Regions from separate parts of the Halomonas sp. FeN2 genome, predicted to be linked through region 3. Evidence: predicted binding sites of a transcription regulator. Region 3 holds the regulator's gene; each other region holds the start of a gene.
What was found. The regulator sigma-54, encoded in region 3, starts transcription at its own class of promoters, with help from an activator protein. The targets are predictions, from matches to a motif close to TGGCACNNNNNTTGCTNT.

Region 1 (6,412 bases), 1.4 Mb from region 3:
CAGTAGGTGACTAAACTGGCCAGCAGATCCGGACGACGCAAAAACGGTGAGTCGTCAGGCGTCAACCCGCCCAGGGTGACATGGTTACCACCGCCGGTGCCGGTATGGCGCCCATCCAGCATAAATTTCTCAGTGCCCAGGCGGGTTTTTCGCGCTTCTTCATATAGCCGTTCGGTTTGTGCTACCAGGGTTTGCCAACTGGCCGCGGGCATAATATTGACTTCGATCACGCCGGGGTCAGGGGTGATCATAAAGTTTTCCAGGCGCGGGTCTCTCGGCGGTGAGTAACCCTCTACCATGACCGGGCAAGCGAGTTCCTTGGCGCACTCCTCAACGGTACTCAGTAGGTCAAGGTAGTGCTCTAAGCTGGTCAGCGGCGGCAGGAAAATATGCAGGCGGCCATCCCGCGGTTCCACACATAGACTGGTGTGAATGACGCTACTTTCCCGGTCGATGTTTGCCCGTGGCTGCTGTTGAACGGCTTCGCCTTCCGGATGCGATGGGCTAGGGTGGCTTGAGCGACCCAGGCGTTCGGCATCGCTGATATGCAGCTGTTCGGCGTTGCGGCGGGCGACTTCGCCGTGAATATCGCCCAGTTCAGGCCGGGGGGCGAACAGCGATTCAGGCTGTGGCTGCTCCTCTGGGTCGGCCCAGGGCAGCGCTGAAAGCGGTAAGCGTAGGCCCATGGGCGAGTCACCGGGCACCAGGAATAAGTGGTCGCGCTTGAGCGGCCAGCGGCCGCTCTCCCAGCGGTGAGCTTGGCTGATCGAGTGGCGCAGCGGCAGGGCGTAGCCCACCACTTCGTCCAAGCCTTGCTCTAACAAACGAGCTAAACGGTGGCGTTCGGCGTCATCTTTGAGATTGGCTTCCCGCGGATCCACATTGACGGGCAGCGACTGCTCTTTCCAGAGGTAGTAGTAGGCATCCTCAAACGCCGGAATCCAGTAGCGTTCCGCCACCCCCAAGCGTTCGCTAAGGGCCTTGGTGAAGCGATGCGCCATCGCATTATCAACGTCTACCTTGGGGGCGCCTTCCATACAGGCCAGCCACTGGGGATCTCGCCATAGCGGCACGCCATCTTTACGCCAGTAGCAGGCTAGCGCCCAGCGGGGCAGCGGTTCACCGGGGTACCACTTGCCCTGCTGTTGCTGAATGGCGCTGCCGGGCGCATAGGCGGCCTGCAGCCGGGTTAGTAGTGCCTCGGCGCGTTCGCGCTTGTGCTCGCCTAGCGCTTCGGTGTTCCACTGTGGGCTCTCCATATCGTCGACGGATACGAAGGTGGGTTCGCCCCCCATGGTGAGGCGTACGTCCTGCTGCAAGAGTTCGGCGTCCACTTGGTCTCCCAAGGCGCAGATGCGCTGCCACTGTTCATCGCTATAGGGCTTGGTGACCCGCGGATCTTCATGGATGCGCTCGACCTCCATGGTGACATCAAAGGTGACTTCACACTTATCCGAAAATCCGGTGATGGCCGCGGCGCTACCGGTCGTCGGAGTGGCGGCGAGGGGAATGTGTCCTTCGCCAGCGAACAGGCCCGAGGTGGGGTCGAGACCTACCCAGCCAGCGCCGGGCAGGAAGACTTCGGTCCAGGCGTGCAGGTCGGTGAAGTCCACCTCGCTGCCGCTGGGGCCGTCCAGCGCTTTAACATCGGGTTTGAGCTGAATGAGGTAGCCGGACACAAAGCGTGCAGCGAGGCCCAGATGGCGGAAAATCTGCACCAGCAGCCAGGCGCTGTCGCGGCAGGAGCCGCTGGCGAGTGTCAGTGTCTCTTCGCAGCTCTGAACACCGGGCTCCAGGCGTACCAGGTAACCAATATCGTCCTGTAGACGTTGATTAAGCGCGACCAGGAAGTCGACGGTGGTAGTTGGTTCGCGGGGAACGGCTTTGAGCCACTCCAACAGCCGCGGCCCTGACTCGGTGATTTCAAGATAGGGGCTTAGTTCTTGGCGCAGCGCTTCTGGGTAAGCAAAGGGGATCGTTTGCGCAATATCGTCCAAGAAGAAATCGAACGGGTTAATCACCGTCATCGGGGCGATTAGCTCGACGGCAATGGTTAGCTCTTTGCGGGGTTCAGGGAACACCACGCGGGCATTGAAGTTGCCAAACGGATCCTGTTGCCAGTTTAAAAAGTGGTCATCGCCGGAGAGTTTGAGCGAGTACGCTTCGATATGAGTGCGGCAATGGGGTGCCGGACGCAGCCGAATAACGTGGGGCGAAAGACGCACCGGACGGTCAAAGTGGTAAGTCGTACGATGATACAAGGCAACGCGAATGGTCATGGGCCACCCTCAAAAGAGCCGCTATTAATCGGCTGGTCGGTTGGGTTAAGGAATAACCGAACGTTTCGCAAGTATCGTTCCACTTTTACTATTTTGCAGCCGCTATCTTAACTAAGACGTTTAACTAAAGTGGAAATCGCGTTATGCACCAACTTGATGCCACTTGTGCGCACCAAGATAGGGCGTAAAGGCGCTTTAAGTTGCTCTTGCTCCCTGTCACGTAGCGTTTAAGTAAGCGAGCGTTGAAATATCGCAAAAGATGGTACGCATTTTGCTCTCAATTGTTTGATTGTTTTGCACGCGGCAGGCCTACACTGAGCATTAAGCAAGTTGCCGCTTACATCCCCAGCGCCAGGAGAGCGCCCATGAGCCAAGTGAATTGGAATAACTATGCGTGTCGTGATTACTACGATGAGCTGATGGCCGCACCCGGACAGCCACGTGACTCTGCGGGTGAGTTGTGCAACATGTTGGCAAGGTTCAGCGCCGAGGAGTTAGCTGAGCGGAAAACAGCGGCGGAGATCGCGATCCGTACCATGGGGATTACCTTCACCGTCTATTCTGAAGGCGCGATGATTGATCGCGCCTGGCCCTTTGATATTGTGCCGCGGATTATTCCCGCCAGTGAGTGGCGCAAAACCGAGGCGGGCCTTAAACAGCGCGTGCAGGCACTGAATCTATTTATCGATGATCTCTACCACGATCAAAAGGTCATTAAGGACAAAGTGTTGCCTGCCGAGGTGCTGGCACAGTCGGTTAATTTCCGCCCCCAGTGTGTCGGCATTAATCCCCCTCACGGCGTATGGGCCCATGTGTGTGGCTCCGACCTCGTACGCGATGGCGATGGGACGCTCTACGTGCTGGAGGATAACTTACGCATTCCTTCCGGCGTCTCCTACATGCTGGAAAACCGCAATGTCACCAAGCGGGTGCTGCCGGAGCTGTTTGCCTCAGGCAAAATTTTGCCTGTTGATGACTATGTAGCGCAGCTATACGACATGCTGGCGGCGATGTCGCCAAGGCCCGGGGATGACCCCCAGGTAGTAGTACTAACCCCTGGGATCTACAACTCTGCCTACTTTGAGCACGCCTATCTTGCCCAACAAATGGGTGTCGAGCTGGTGCAGGGAAGTGATCTACTCGTTGATGACGATGATGTGGTGTACATGCGCACCGTGGAAGGGCTACGCCGGGTCGATGTTATTTACCGCCGTGTAGACGATGAGTTTCTCGACCCGGAAGCATTTAACCCAGAATCCATGCTGGGGGTGGCGGGCCTAATGCGTGCCTGGCGGGCAGGGAAAGTAGCACTCGCCAATGCGCCGGGTGCCGGTGTGGCGGATGACAAGGTCGTTTACGCCTTCGTTCCCGCGTTGATTCGCTACTACCTCGACCAAGAGCCGCTGATCCCCAACGTGCCCAGCTACCTGTGTATGTTCGAGGATGACCGCCGCTATGTACTCGACCACCTGGATGAACTGGTAGTGAAACCGGCCAATGAGTCAGGGGGCTACGGCATGCTGATTGGCCCACGTTCAACCAAAGAGACCCGCGAAGAGTTTGCCCGCTTGATAGAGGCGAATCCGCGCAACTATATGGCGCAGCCGACCCTGGCGCTGTCGACCACGCCGACGCTGGCGAATGGCTTGGCGCAGCCACGCCACGTGGATTTACGCCCTTTCATACTCTCGGGTCCTGAAATTCATGTCACCACCGGGGGCTTAACACGAGTGGCATTGGTTGAAGGGTCGCTAGTGGTGAACTCTTCACAAGGTGGCGGCAGTAAAGATACCTGGATTGTAGAAACCGACGATAAGGCGGCAGCGGCCGCGGTGAAAGGAGCCTAATGCCATGCTGTCACGCGTTGCAGAGAACCTCTACTGGATGGCGCGCTATATCGAACGAGCGGAAGATACAGCGCGCTTACTGAGCGTCAATAGCCACCTTATGCTCGATTTGCCGGGTCGCTTACCGCTTGGTTGGGCACCGCTTATCGAAATGACCGGCAGTCTGGAAGCCTTTACCGCACGCCATACCGACTTTGATGAACGCAATGTCGTGCACTTTTTATGCGCCGATACCGACAATGATATTTCGATTATCTCCGCGCTTGCCAGTGCCCGTGAGAACCTCAGAACCACCCGGGATGTGGTGCCCCGGGAGATTTGGGAAGAGGTTAACCAGCTCTATCTGAGCGTCGCCGATCATGCCGAAAACGGTGTTAGTCCACGCCGTCGCGATAGCTTTCTTAAAAGCGTTATTCGTGGCTGCCAGACGCTGACGGGCCTGATTGAAGGCACGTTAAGCCATGGCCCTGCGCGCACCTTTATTGAGCTGGGGCGCCAGTTAGAGCGGGCCGATATGACCACCCGTATTGTGGATGTGCGCTCCGCCAGTCTGCTGCCGCAAAACCCTGAAGAACTGCTGCCGTTTGAGAACCTGCAGTGGATGAGCGTGCTCAAGTCGCTCACCGCTTACCAAATGTACCGCCAGCAGGTGCGCTTGCGCGTGCGTGGCCCCGATGTATTGCGCTTTTTGCTGCAGGACCCTAACCTGCCGCGCTCGATTGCTTGTAGTCTTGAAACCCTGGGCCATGAGCTGGCGCTACTGCCACGCCAGGATCGTCCTGCGGCAACCGTTTCGCTGGTGCGCGCCGATGTGGTAGATGCCGATATTCAAGCGCTGGCCCACTCACCCAGCAAGCTGCACTTGTTTATCGACGAACTGCAGATTGGCTTTGCCGCTATCCACGATACGCTTAGCGCTACCTATTTTGTGAATGACGACAGCGTACCTCGCATAACTCAAACCCAGAGTCAGAGCCAGAGTCAAAACCACGCGGGGGATAACGATAACGACTAACCGGCGGGAGAGTCGTGCCCTAGCGGGCTGGCGGCCTGCACGATTTGATGCAGGTATGCCAGCTTCTCGCGCACCGCTGGGGCAAGCACTCCTGGGGCCAAGTCGAGCAGGCCCATATCCCGGTTGAGCTCATTCACTGCCATCCCTACCTGATGAAACGCAATCAGCATACTCTCCAGGCTGCCGTCGTACTCAAGGTGGGTAATGCCCATGTGCAGTGCGGTATCCAGCACGGCGACCATATCCAAGTAGTAGGCAAATGTTTCGGCAAAATCTTCCCAGGGGTGCATGGTGGCGTAAGCGGAGATGAAGCGATTAGGCCAGTCGCTGGGCGCCCCCTGTTGGTAGTAGCGCTCTAACGCTTCAGCATAGGTTGGCCGGTGGTGGTTGCCAAATACCGCACGGCAATTCTCTTCATCGCGATCCTTAACCAATACATCCCAGTAGTAGTGGCCGATCTCGTGGCGGAAGTGACCAATCAGCGTGCGATGGGATTCATTCATATCGACCCGCAAGCGCTCGCGTTCAACGTCGTCGGCTTCTTTGACGTTGATGGTGATATGGCCCGATGCATGGCCGGTATACACCTTCTCTTGCTTGGCTGTGGAGCGCCATAAGCCCTGGTCGGGCAACGCATCGGCCATAAATGAGAAGCTTAACGGCACACTAATACCATCCTCTTTAGTGCCGTGGGGAAGTTTAAGTAGATCCAGAGTATGAAAAAGACGCCGTTTCGCAGCCTCTAGCGCCGCCCAGCGTTCGCGATGGCCGGCAATATTGAGGTCGGGTATTACTTCGTTGTAACGACAGCAGTCGCAGAGCGTGTCTGCTTGGCCGTGCTCCATCACCACCAGACGGTTGCACACATTTTCAACGGCGTAGTTGTGGCACTTCAGTAGCGCCGTATCGCAACCTGGGTGGGTACAGCGATAGCCACCGTTATCCATGGGCTCAATGGCTACGATATTGCTGCAAGCAGGGCACCAGCCTACTTGTGACTGGCAGGCAAGGCAGTGGGTGTTTTCGTAGAACAGCGGATTACCGCAGCGGCAGCTAAAGGTCTGCATAGATAATTCCCTGTGTTTAAACACGAGCTTTCGCCGCGGGCGATCCGCAAGTCTGCGGCACACTGATTAGCCGAAGCATAGCCAGCGCGACGCTACAATGGAAAGGCTAATTGACGTCTTGCTATAGATTTTGTTTACTCACGAGATACTTAGTTGACGTTAACGTCAACTTGCTGCTATACCCTGTGTACTTGTCTTACCGCG
Region 2 (6,412 bases), 500 kb from region 3:
GCAACTTCGACCTTATGGGGCGGTGCTTCTTGCTGGGCACCCTGCTGAGGTACCTCGGTTTGTTCTTGACCGCAGGCTGAAAGTGCCAGCGCAGCTACTAGCGTCACCAGACTCGCTCGGCGTGAGTGAATCATCTTTTTCATACGTTACATTCCCATATATCTTTTTAAGGTGACCGATAGCACATGCACACCTGAATCACTTCCCACCGTCGGGTAATTACATACCAGGCTGGGGCGGTGCACCGATGTTGAGCGCGGGCTCATAGGGGTCGTCGCCACCGCTTTCTGGCAAGGTAAAATTCACCTCATCGCCGGTTAACCACGCATTGACTTCCTCAATGGCGTCTACATCCAGGCGTCCGGCTTGCTGACGCAGCGAGAGCAGGTTGACGACATAGCTGTATCGCGCCTCGGCATAGTTGGCGATCGCGTTGTATAAATTCTGCTCAGCATTTAAAACGTCCACTATGTTACGGGTACCGACCTCGTAACCGGCGCGTGTTGCTTCCAGCGCACTTTGGTTGGAGACGATGGCCTGCTCACGAGCCTCGACAGTTTCCACATCATTGCTAACCTGGGTATAAAGCGAGCGGACTTGCTGAATCGACGAACGACGCTGGGATTCGAAATCATACTGGCTGCTTTCCAGCTGATAAGTCCCTTGCCGGATACTAGCGCTGGTGCTGCCGCCGGTGTAGATGGGTAAATTAGCGCGAATGCCTACTTGGCTAGAGGAGTCATTGCCGGTGGTATTATCAATATCACTGTCGCCATACTGATAGTTGCCAAAGGCTGAAAGCGTGGGTAAACGACCCGCGCGGGCAATATCTACACCGCTACGTGACACCTCGATCCCCGCTTGTTGGGCCAATACCTGAGGGTTACGCTCAATAGCCTGCTCTACCCAGTAATCGCGGCTGCTTGGCTCGGGAAGTGCTATCGGCATACTGTCGCCCAGCGCCTCAATGCTGGCATAACGCTGGCCGGTCAACTGCTCCAGAGCCTCAAATGCCACCTGCAGATTGCTCTCTGCGGCAATGCGATCAGCACGGGACTGGTCAAAGGTAGCCCGGGCCTCTTCGACTTCGGTAATTGCAATCAACCCGACCTCAAACTGCTCACCGGCCTGCTCAAGCTGACGGCCAATAGCTCGCTCTTGAGCAAACCGCGCTTCGAGGACTTCGTGAGCACGCAGAATGTCGAAATAGGCGCTGGCTACATCGATTAGCAACTGCTGCTCAGTCGCCGCTAGCAGATATACCTGCTGGTCAATCTGGCGCTCGGCCTGGGTGACTTGTCGGCGGGTTACTTCATCATAGAGCGCCTGGGTGGCTTCAAGGGAGAGCGATACGGTGTTGTAGCGGTCATCACCAGCGCTCACACTACCCGTTCCAGCCCCTACTCCCGCTCGGGATGAACCCTGGCTTTCATACTGTTCATTGTGCGCCACGGTACCCGAGGCGTTAATTTGGGGTAATAACCCGCTACGCACAACATCTCTGCCTGCTTCAACACCCAAATATTCCGAGCGCGCCGAAGCAAGCTCAGCGTTATTATCCAACGCATCACGGGTAATCGTGATTAGGTCGGCGGCTTGAGCAGGCAATACAAAAGAAGCCGTAAATACCGCTAACAGCAGGGGTCGTAAAGGGGCATTGACTGCCCAGTGTGCCAGTCGCATGGGATTGCCTCTAGGTATCAGCATCAGGTTGGCGAACGCACTCAATCAATCAGCGCACAAAATCACTCAAAGTACGGTGCCACTCAGAAAGATGAGCATTATAGTTACATTCATGTATGTATGCTAGCCTTGAACAATCGGAAAATGTGTGAACAACCTATTGTCAAGCCGCTTCCAGCTTACCTTAGTCCAAAGCATGATGCCTTGGCGATAAATGTGGCTCTCTTCTACGAAACTCCCGCGTGTCGATGCCCCATTTATTTAGCCGTGAGGCAAGCGTCGTGGGCTTTATGCCAAGCAACTCCGCCGCACCTCCTGCCCCAGAAACTTTACCTCCCGCCCTTTCCAGAGCGGCAATCGTGCTCTCCCGCTGGCGCTGCCCCAGCGCATGTTCGGTCAGCAGTAGTGTTTCACTTTTCTCCACGCTGGCGTGGGCTGGTGCAACCGGATTAGTAAGACCTATCGCACGCGGGGGCTCCCCCAATAGCAAGTCATCAAACATCAAGCGGCGATCCTGGGTCACAATCACTTGGCGCTCAATAATGTTTTCCAACTCACGAATATTGCCCGGCCATGGGTAGCGCTGAAGAATTTCCAACTGGGCGGGGGGAATGCGCACGCCGGGTTTATTAAACTTCAGGCAGGCACGCTGTAAAAAATGCCGTGCCAGCAGCGGTACATCTTCTATTCGTTTGCGCAACGGTACCGAATCAATCGGGAAGACATTAAGGCGGAAATAGAGATCCTCACGAAAGTGGCCCTCTTCGATCATGTCACGTAGATCACGGTTAGTAGCAGCAATCACCCGCACATCTACCTCGCGGGTACGGTTATCGCCCACCCGCTCAAACTGCTGATCCTGCAGCACCCGCAGTAGCTTGCTCTGCAGTTCCAGAGGGATTTCACCGACTTCATCCAAAAATAGCGTGCCGCCGTGGGCAAGCTCAAAGCGCCCAGGGCGATCCTGTACCGCGCCGGTAAAGGCGCCTTTGACATGGCCAAAAAACTCGCTTTCAAACAGATCACGGGGAATAGCAGCACAGTTCACGCGGATCAGCGGTCGATCGCTGCGCGAGCTACCGGCATGAATGGCCCGGGCAATCAGCTCTTTGCCGGTACCCGACTCGCCGCTAATCAACACGTTGGCGCTAGTGGGAGCGACCAGCTCAATCTGCTGGATCAGTTTTGCCACCGCCGGGCTATTGCCAACAATATCGCGGTGGTTAAGCTCCGCTTTTATCTCTTCTTGAAGGTACTCATTCTCCAGTTCCAGACGCTGTTTGAGTGACTCCACTTCTGCAAGGGCATCACGCAACTGCTGCTCGGCGCGCTTGCGCTCACGAATATCGCGAAATAGCACCACCGCCCCGACCAAACGGCCCATTTCAAAAATAGGGGTGCTGGTGTACTCAACGGGAATCGCCTCACCATTTTTGTGCCAGAACACCTCGTTATCGACGTGGTGCACCTGGCCGTCGCTGAATGAGGCGTGGATAGGACACTGCTGCACCGGGAAGTGGCTGCCATCGGCGTGGGTATGATGAAACATTAGGTGCGCATCGTGGCCTACCATATCTTCGGTACTCCAGCCCAGAATTCGCTCGGCGGCAGGATTCACGAAGGTGGTTTTTCCTTCAGCATCCAGGCCGTAAATCCCCTCACCCGCTGCGCCCAGAATCAGCTGGTTCTGCTTTTCAATCCGTTCGAACACCTGTTCGACCCGCTGCCAACCCACTTCCCCCTGGCGGTGTTGGCGGCCTAATTCCGCTTTTGCTCGCCGCTGCTCAGCTTTATTGCGGTCTATCAGCGTCAGTAACAGCTGTGAAGAGTCTTCAATATGCTGGGCATAAACTTCTACCCGATAAGGCTGGCGCAGCATGTCTAGTATCACCAGGTCATCCGACCAGGCCGTTTTTTGCACCAGCGTCTCATCGGTGAAGCTCACCCATAGCGGCAGTGAAGCACTTAAACGATGGCTAAAAGGCGCCTTTAGAGGCAGTGCTTCATTAATATTGAGCAACTCACAGGCGGCAGAGTTAGCGTCCAGTAACTTATCGGCATAAGGGTCGACCACTATCATCGCCAAAGGTGAAAAAGCGACCATCAGCGCCGCGGTGTGATTGCGTTGTTGCTCATCCATTGCATACCTCATGGCTCTAGGTGGTCTCTCCTTAACCATTCAATTCCCGCGCCAATTACGACATTTCGTAAATAAAGCAACGAAATATCGTTAATTACGATTTTTCGTAACTCGATATGCAATTCAAAAACTCCTTCAAAAAACCAATTAATTTATTAAAAACAGACGATTAAAAACAATACGCGCGAGTTGGCACACAAATAGCAATAGCTATGTGGATAGTGCGATAGCGCCATACGCTTAATCTCTTTTGCACCAGGACGGCGCAGCCATCGGTTTTATTGCTCCTATTTATTACTCCTGCCAGGAAACACTAAAACTCTAGGGTTAGGCGTTAATTAACCGAAATGACACAGGAGACATACTTATGTCTTATCTAATGCCAAGTGAATTTGTCACCAAGTTGGTGGATCAGGGTGAGTCCAAAGTCTATATGGGTACTCGGGATACGCTTATCCGTTCCTTTATGGCGGGGGCGACCCTAGCGTTGGCAGTTATTTTTGCCATTACCATCGCGACCCAAACAGGCCACTTTTTAATTGGAGCACTGCTCTTCCCCGTGGGCTTTGTGATGCTCTACCTGATGGGCTATGACCTGCTCACTGGTGTTTTTACGCTGGTACCTCTTGCATGGCTCGACAAAAGACCCGGTGTGACACTGCCGCGCATGCTGAAGTGCTGGGCGCTGGTGGGTCTTGGCAACCTTGGAGGTGCCCTATTTATCGCCACCTTCGGCTACCTGAATTTCACCATGGGCGGCACCGAGGAGATCAACGCTGTCGGCCAAACGATGATGGCCGTTGGAGAAAGTCGCACGGTGGGTTATCAGGAGGCGGGGATTGCCGGCTGGATCGTGCTCTTCCTGAGGGGCATGTTCTGTAACTGGATGGTCTCCATGGGCGTGGTGGGCGCCGCCATCTCCACAACGGTGTCCGGCAAAATCATGGCCATGTGGATGCCAATTATTGTGTTTTTCTATCTCGGTTTTGAGCACTCCGTGGTCAACATGTTCCTGTTCCCAATTGGTCTGATGATGGGCGCTGACTTCACTCTGTATCAATACATCATGTGGAACGAGATTCCCACGGTACTGGGTAACTTGGTCGGCGGCCTGACCCTGGTTGGTCTCGTTCTTTACACCACCCACGTCCGTACCCAAGCCAAAAAAGTGTTGTCTTGATCACAGCCTATTAGGCAAAAAAAGGGCTTCAAACGCCCTCCCCTATAAAGGAGAACCATCATGGATAAGCTCGAAATGCGTCACACCCTGCTCGCCGCCAAAGCGCGTAAAAAGATGAGCTGGGATGATATTGGTAAAGCGGTCAACATGTCGCCAGTCTGGGTCGCCTCCGCCTGTTACGGTATGAACAGCGCCAGCCAAGAGGTTGCCGCTAAGCTTTGCGACACACTGGGTGTGGAGAGTGATGTCACCGACGCCCTGGTGGCCTTCCCTACCAAAGCCTGGGATGAAGCGATTCCCCAAGACCCGTTCATCTACCGCCTGTATGAAGTTGTCGGCGTTTACGGGGAGACTCTTAAAGACGTGGTACAGGAGAAGTTTGGCGACGGCATCATGAGCGCCATCGACTTCACTATGGAGGTCGACAAAATCGAAGATCCCAAAGGCGACCGGGTATTACTCACCATGAACGGCAAGTTTTTGCCCTATAAGTCTTGGTAAGACTCAGCTGAAAGACTCGAGCCTCACCACGCTGCGTTCAACCGCCGAACGGTAACCGGCACCGAACAGCAGCAGGTGATTCAGCAGCGGATAGAGCTGAAACAGGGCTTCACGCCTCGGCCATTCGGTCGGGGCGTTGCCGTTCCAGTAGGCGTCAAAAAAGGCCTCCCCTGGCGAACCAAATAGTGTCAGCATCGCCACATCAACTTCCGGGTAGTGGCGATAAACGGCCGGATCGATAAGCGCTGGTCCCCTGGTAGTGAAAAGCACATTCCCCGACCAACAATCGCCGTGTAGCAAGCTGGGCGGTGCATTCGGCAACCAGCGCTCTAAATCATGGGCTAAGCGCTCGATACGCCCTCGCAGCTCATTACTCAATAGACCACGTTGGTGGCACGCCTCACACAGGGGAAGTAGGCGACGCTCGCGCTGAAAAGCTCGTCCGTCGCTAAGCGGGGTATTCGGCTGAGGCGTTTGCCCACAGGCATTATCTTGATGCCAGCCGTGGGCATCGCCAATTACGCTGTGCAGGCCGCGCAGCCCTTCACCAAGCGCGGCCTCGCTCTTCGGCTCCACGGGCACTGTGTCTAATGACTCAATGACCAGCCAGCCCGCCGATAAACCTAGCACTTCCGGCACCGCAAGCTTCTCGCAGGCGCTGCGCAAGGCACCTAGCCCCTCGGCTTCACCGCGTACTCGCGCCGCGTCATCGTGCTTAATCACCACCTGCCCGTGCTGTGTCTCCAAGCGATAAACGGCAGCAATATCACCCCCACTTAGCGGCTGCAAACCGCCGGTGGGGGTTAACTCGATAGACTCGAGCAGTTGGCTCAGGGTGGCATCCATAGTGCGACTCTCCATAGGGATGAGTACGTCCTAAGATTGGTAGCTTAACTCAAGCGTTTATC
Region 3 (6,412 bases):
CTTCTCGACCATATAGACCGAGCGGTGCTGACCACCCGTACAGCCAATGGCGATAGTCATGTAGCTACGTTGGCTATTTTGGTAAGCGGGTAACCAACGCTCCAGCCAGGCCAAAATGTCGTCGCTCATGGCGTCAACGATCGGATAGCTGCTCAAAAAAGCCACGATTTCCGCGTCGCGGCCAGTGAACTGGCGCAGCGTTGGATCCCAGTAAGGGTTTGGCAGGCAGCGCACATCGAAGACCAGGTCGGCGTCTAACGGTACGCCGCGTTTATAGCCAAACGATTCCAGCGTTAACGTCAGCTTATCGCGCCGTTGATGCGCTACCTGGTCGGTAATACGGCGACGTAAATCGTGCACCGATAACCGTGATGTATCGATCAAAAGGTCGGCCAGGTCGCGAATATCCTCCAGCGTTTCCTCCTCTTTATTGATCGCCTCTTCCAGGGTCATCTCGCTATCGCGGGTCAGCGGATGGCGTCGCCGAGTAGCAGAGTAGCGCTCAAGCAGTATGCGTGCGTCGGTAGTTAGGTAAATCACTTGAAAGTCGATTTTACGCTGACGCAACTCCTCTAACAAAGAGGGTAGGCGCTCCAGCGCTCCCGGCAAATTGCGGGCATCAATACTGACCGCCAGATGGGTGCGATCGCCCTGGTCACGCAGTTCATCCACCAATGATCCCAGCAGCATAGCGGGGAGGTTGTCAATCGCGTAGTAGCCAAGATCTTCCAGCGCTTGCAAGGCGATAGATTTACCTGACCCGGAGCGGCCGCTAATGATCACCAGTTGCATAGAGTCTCTCTTTGCTTTGATCAAGCTGCGTTGAGGGTGGTGAGCGAATAATCTGCTGTGCTGTGCCCTGAACAGGCTTTCAGACCCTTAGGCCGCTGATTGCTCGCGAATTTTAGCGGTAATCAGCTCGAGCAGTTCGCGCTGGCTGGCTGCTTTACGCAGCTGCTGGCGCGTGTCCGCATCATTCATGATGGTCGCTACCTGCCCCAGTAGTGAGAGATGCGTGTCATCTGCCTCTTCGGGTACCAACAGGACAAATACCAGATCTACCGGATCGCCGTCGATAGCATCGAAATCGATTGCTTCAGCCAGCTTTAAAAACCCGGCGATAGGGGCGGTGCAGTGGGGGCTCCGCGCATGGGGAATAGCCACGCCGTTACCAATACCCGTACTACCTAAGCGCTCGCGGCCGATTAAACGGCTAAACACTTCTTGGCTGTCCAGGCTGGGGATATTTTGGGCAATAAAGGTGCTGTAAAACTCCAGCACCCTTTTTTTGCTACCCCCGGGTACGTCATACAGAACACGTTCCGGGGGGAGTATGGTTTCCAACGTCATTGAATTAACGCACACCAGCGCCTTGGGCGCGAGCTTGTGCTTTTTCCTTGTGTTTAACGAGTTGACGGTCGATTTTATCCGCTAGCGCGTCGATAGCGGCGTACATATCACTGTCTAGGGCTTCCGCATGTAAGTCAGCACCTGCTGCGTGCAGCGTACAGGCGGCCTGCTGGCGCTCTTTCTCCACTGATAAGGTGACTTGCACCGTAGTTATATTGTCGTAATGGCGCTCTACACGCTCAAGCTTTTCGTTGACATAGTCACGCAAGGCGTCAGTCAGTTCTACGTGATGACCAGTGATATTTACTTGCATTGACGTGCTCCTTATCCATCGGACTGTACTTCGATTGTAACCCTTTTTGCCGCGTTGCAAAGCCCTTGTCGAGAGTTTCCCTGAAACGTTAGCGAAGTTAGCGCAAACGGCGCCGTTCACTAGATGAGGGAATGCCCATGGCTTCACGGTATTTCGCCACCGTACGACGCGCCACTTGAATCCCTCCCTCGCCTAACAGCGTCACTAAGCGACTATCTGAAAGCGGCTTGCCGGGCGGCTCCTCTTGAATCAGTTTCTTGAGACGTGCCCGGATGGCAGTGCTGGAATGGCTATCGCCATCTTGACCGCTCACCTGGCTTGAGAAAAAGTATTTGAGTTCAAACACGCCTCGAGGTGTATGGATATATTTTTGCGTCGTTACCCGTGAAATAGTCGACTCGTGCATCTCGACGGCTTCGGCAATATCGGCCAGTATCAATGGCTTCATGGCTTCTTCACCGTGCTCCAAAAAGCCAATCTGGCGGGTAATGATTTCGCGACCCACACGCAGCAGCGTATCGTTTCGGCTAGAGAGGCTTTTGATCAGCCAGCGCGCTTCCTGGAGGTGTTCTTTGAGAAACTGATTGTCCTGGCTCTTGTCCGCTCGCTTAATCAAGCTGGCGTAGTCCGGCTGAATGCGCAGCCTTGGCAGGGCTTCTGGGTTGAGTTCTAAGTGCCAGCCTTCGTTATCGTGGCGCACGACTAGGTCGGGGGTAACATAGCTATCGTCGGTGTCGCCGTAAGCGCTGCCTGGCCGTGGGTCTAGGCTGCGAATCAGTAGGATGACGTCGGTCAACTGTTCGTCGTCGAGCCCTAGGCGGCGCTTCAGCAGGCGCATATCGTCTTTACCAAGCGCTTCGAGAAACTGCCGCACTAAACGGCGAGCGGGAACCAGCAGTGGCGTATCATCGGGGAGGGCGGCGAGCTGCAGCATCAAGCATTCACGCAGATCCCGGGCAAAGATGCCGGTCGGCTCAAACTGCTGGAGCTTGAGCAGAATGGTTTCCACTTCGCGTTGACTAAGCCCGTCAATGCCCTGGGCGCGCAGGCCTTCACGGATGTCGTTGAGCGGTTGGGTTAGGTAGCCGTTAGCGTCGAGCGCGTCGATTAAACTCTCCGCGACAAGCTGCTCGCGGGCGCTAAAATCGGTCATGGCAAGCTGCCATAGCAGGTGGCCATGCAGGCTTTGCCCTGCTGCCTGACGCTCAAAATCAGGGCCTTCGCTGCTGCTACCCCCCTGACTGCCCATATCTTGATAGGTATCTGACCAGTCGCTATCTACCGAGAGCTCAGTAGGGATGCTCTCTGACCACTCTTCTTCCTTAGGCTCGCTGACAGCCTGCTCACTAAATTCATCTTCCTGCTCCAGCATGGGATTGGCATCAAGTGCCTGCTGAATTTCTTGACGAAGATCCAGCGTAGAGAGTTGCAGCAGCGCAATGGCCTGCTGCAACTGGGGCGTCATGGTCAGCTGTGTGCCGATACGCAGTTGGAGAGAAGCTTTCATGACCATCTGAGAACCACTCGTTAATCAGAATGCTCCACCCTAGTGCGAGTGAGTGCTTGGCGCAAGTGCAATAAGCATGCCATTGGTAGTAAAGTTGTTTTAAAGCGCTATTTAGGGGCGATGAAGGCGAAACTGTTACAGACGAAAATCGGCGCCCAAATACACGTCCCTTACTTTTTGATTGGTGAGAATCGAAGCCGGCGAGCCACTGGCGATGATTTGCCCATCGCCGACGATATAGGCGATATCGCAAATATCCAGGGTTTCACGCACGTTGTGATCAGTAATCAGCACGCCGATATGGCGCTGTTTAAGCGCACGAATAATGCTTTTAATATCACCTACCGAGATGGGGTCAACGCCCGCAAAAGGCTCATCAAGCAGAATAAAAGCGGGCTCTGTGGCTAGCGAACGGGCGATTTCTACACGCCGGCGCTCGCCCCCTGAAAGGCTCATGCCCAGGTTGTCGCGGATATGGGTAATATGGAAGTCTTCGAGTAGCGCTTCCAGGCGCTGTTCGCGGTCGCTGCGACTAAGCTCTTTGCGGGTCTCGAGTATCGCCATAATATTATCGGCAACCGAGAGTTTGCGGAAAATAGATGCCTCTTGAGGTAGATAGCCAATTCCCGCCGCTGCGCGCTCGTGCATGGGGGCGCGGGTTAAATCCACATCGTCGATACCCACCTTGCCAGCGTCGGACTTGACTAGCCCAACGATCATATAGAATGAGGTGGTTTTACCCGCGCCATTGGGGCCCAGGAGCCCAACGACGCTGCCTTGGCAGATTTCCAAATTGATGTCTTTAACCACACGGCGGCGTTTGTAGCTTTTAGCCAGGTGGTGGGCATAAAGGGTTTTGTTCGGTGTAAGGATGTTGTTCGGCGTAGTGTCAGCAGTTGCCACAGCTTGACTCCCTATTGTTCAGGCTGAAGGGTCATACGTATGCGCTGGGGCTCGCTGCCGTCAACGTCAGAGCGTGCTTGAATCACTTCACGATCAATAAAATATTCAAGTCGCCCGCCGCTAAATTTGTCCTCCTGTTGGGTCAGTTCGGCTTGGTCAATTAACTCAACGCGGCGCTCGGCGACGTGATAAATAATCCGCCGTGCCCAGCCCTCTGTAGGGCCATCTTGCCCTTCGCCTTGATGGCGCAAGTAGGCGCGCTCTCCGGTGGCGGTTGCCGTCGAGAGTTCGCCCGCGTCGTTGCGTTCGATCTCTACCCGGTCGCCGCGCAGCTGCATTTCCCCCTGGCGAATGTCCACATCCCCAGTGTAAACAGCAGTCCCGGCCCGCTGGTCGAGATCCAACCGGTCGGCTTCAACTTCCACGGGAGCTTGTTGTGAAGTTTGAGCCAACGACGATACCGGCATAGCGAGTGCAAAAAGGGCTGTGTAGATAAGTGCTTTCATGGCGACTCCTCTTAAGCTTAAGGTTGCGTGGCCGGGGGGTGTATGCCGCGCACGTTATCAGTTAGGCGAACCCGGCTATTGTTAAGCCACACGTCCAAGCGTGAAGCGCTCATTTGCTGGGGTGGTTGCTGAAGCACGACCGGTGTTTCACTCCACGCATGCTGATTTAGGCCATCATAATGGAGTAGCTCAGTATCTAGCTGCCAGCCTTCGTCCGGTGCTATCAACTGAGCTGAGCCTGACAGTAGCAGAGCTTGGGTAGCAGTGTTGAGCGTGCCTACATCGGCACTCGCTAGCCATTGACGATCCTCATTGTCATACAGTACCGCTTCGGGCTCTTCTGTCCAGGTTTCGCTTTGCTGAGGCGTATGGATAAGGCGCGGTGTTTTCAGCGACTGCAAAACGTTGCCGTTATCGCCGAATAGCGTAATTTCAGCATTTTCCAGTACGTGGCCTGGTTCCTGGGCCTGCGCTTCCGGATCGATGCTGGTGCCTTGAGGCCCACGAGGGTCAAGCCATACCAGCAGGGCCCCTAGCGCTATTACTAGCCCGGCTAGCCAGAGGCGTACTTTAAAGCGTTTAGCCATTTAAGTGCGGCCGTGCAGATAGGTGTCGAGCACCGCGCCCCAGTGCCCTTGCGATTCAAGCAGCGTATCGCAAATTTCGCGCACGGCACCGTGGCCACCCAGGCGTTCGGTGATCCAGTCGGCGTGGGTGTGCATGTAGTCTGGCGCGTTAGGTACGGTAATGCCTACGCCGCAACGCTTAATAGCCGCTAGATCGGGTAGATCGTCGCCACAATAAGCCACCTGTTCCAGCTCGATATCGAGGCGCTGACAAAGCCCGCGAAGGGTGGCTAGCTTGTCTTCACAGCCTTGGTGGACATGGTCGATACCCAAGGCTGCAGCGCGTTGGCTCACCATGGGAGAGTCGCGCCCGGTAATCAGTGCAACATGTACGCCCACGCGTTTGAGAAGTTTTAGCCCATGGCCATCCTGGGTATGGAATGCTTTGATTTCGATTCCATCGGCCTGAAAGTAGAGGCGGCCATCGGTGAGTATGCCGTCAACATCCAGCGCCAATAAGCGTACGCGGCGGAGTCGATCGAGTAGCGCAGCAGGTAGGGTCATAGAGCCTCCATATCAGTAAAATCGTAAAAACCGAACGAAATAAAAACGCCGCTGGGTTAAATAACGCCGCTGGCGAGCAGGTCGTGCATATGTAGAGCCCCAATAGGGCGCTGTTGTTCATCGACCACCGCTAGCGCGGTAATACGGCTCTCTTCCATTATGCGCACCGCTTCGGCCGCTAGGATGTCGGGGCCGATGCGTTTGCCCGGTCGAGTCATGACATCATCAACGAGCACATCATGCAGATTATGGAATTGATCCAGCGTGCGCCGAAGGTCGCCATCGGTATAGACTCCGGCGAGGCGTCCATCGCTATCCACCACACAGGTAAAGCCAAGCCCTTGCCGGGTAATCTCCAATAACGCATCGCGCAGCGGGCTGCCCAGCGCGACCTGGGGCAGGCGCGCGCCGTCGTGCATCAGGTCTCTAACGCGCAGTAGCAGGCGTTTGCCTAAACTGCCTCCAGGATGGGAAAGGGCAAAATCTTCAGCGGTAAAGCCGCGTGCTTCCAGTAACGCCACCGCCAGTGCGTCACCCAGGGCGAGCGCAGCGGTGGTGGAGCTGGTGGGAGCGAGGTCGAGCGGGCATGCCTCACGTTCAACCCCACTGTTTAAGTGCGCGTCAGCGTGCTTGGCGAGGGTTGAGTTTGGTCGTCCCGTCATGCTGACCAGCGGTGTGCCCAGGCGTTTAAGCAGTGGCAGTA

Region 1: the regulator sigma-54 is predicted to act here: its motif matches at 2,540-2,557, upstream of KF947_RS04590 (circularly permuted type 2 ATP-grasp protein).
Region 2: the regulator sigma-54 is predicted to act here: its motif matches at 4,014-4,031, upstream of KF947_RS17700 (formate/nitrite transporter family protein).

What each region holds. Positions count from the first base shown of each region.
Region 1 is NZ_CP074200.1:964,559-970,970, reverse strand. Features, by position in the region: gene KF947_RS04595 (DUF2126 domain-containing protein) at 1-2,279, opposite strand, end outside; gene KF947_RS04590 (circularly permuted type 2 ATP-grasp protein) at 2,645-4,126, shown strand; gene KF947_RS04585 (alpha-E domain-containing protein) at 4,131-5,141, shown strand; gene KF947_RS04580 (putative zinc-binding metallopeptidase) at 5,138-6,208, opposite strand.
Region 2 is NZ_CP074200.1:3,848,401-3,854,812, reverse strand. Features, by position in the region: gene KF947_RS17715 (efflux RND transporter periplasmic adaptor subunit) at 1-143, opposite strand, end outside; gene KF947_RS17710 (TolC family outer membrane protein) at 220-1,683, opposite strand; gene KF947_RS17705 (sigma 54-interacting transcriptional regulator) at 1,868-3,823, opposite strand; gene KF947_RS17700 (formate/nitrite transporter family protein) at 4,191-5,003, shown strand; gene cynS (cyanase) at 5,064-5,504, shown strand; gene KF947_RS17690 (fructosamine kinase family protein) at 5,508-6,350, opposite strand; gene tal (transaldolase) at 6,395-6,412, opposite strand, start outside.
Region 3 is NZ_CP074200.1:4,350,616-4,357,027, forward strand. Features, by position in the region: gene rapZ (RNase adapter RapZ) at 1-792, opposite strand, end outside; gene KF947_RS19970 (PTS sugar transporter subunit IIA) at 880-1,350, opposite strand; gene hpf (ribosome hibernation-promoting factor, HPF/YfiA family) at 1,355-1,663, opposite strand; gene KF947_RS19980 (RNA polymerase factor sigma-54) at 1,761-3,176, opposite strand; gene lptB (LPS export ABC transporter ATP-binding protein) at 3,306-4,073, opposite strand; gene lptA (lipopolysaccharide transport periplasmic protein LptA) at 4,085-4,579, opposite strand; gene lptC (LPS export ABC transporter periplasmic protein LptC) at 4,597-5,166, opposite strand; gene KF947_RS20000 (KdsC family phosphatase) at 5,167-5,709, opposite strand; gene KF947_RS20005 (KpsF/GutQ family sugar-phosphate isomerase) at 5,766-6,412, opposite strand, start outside.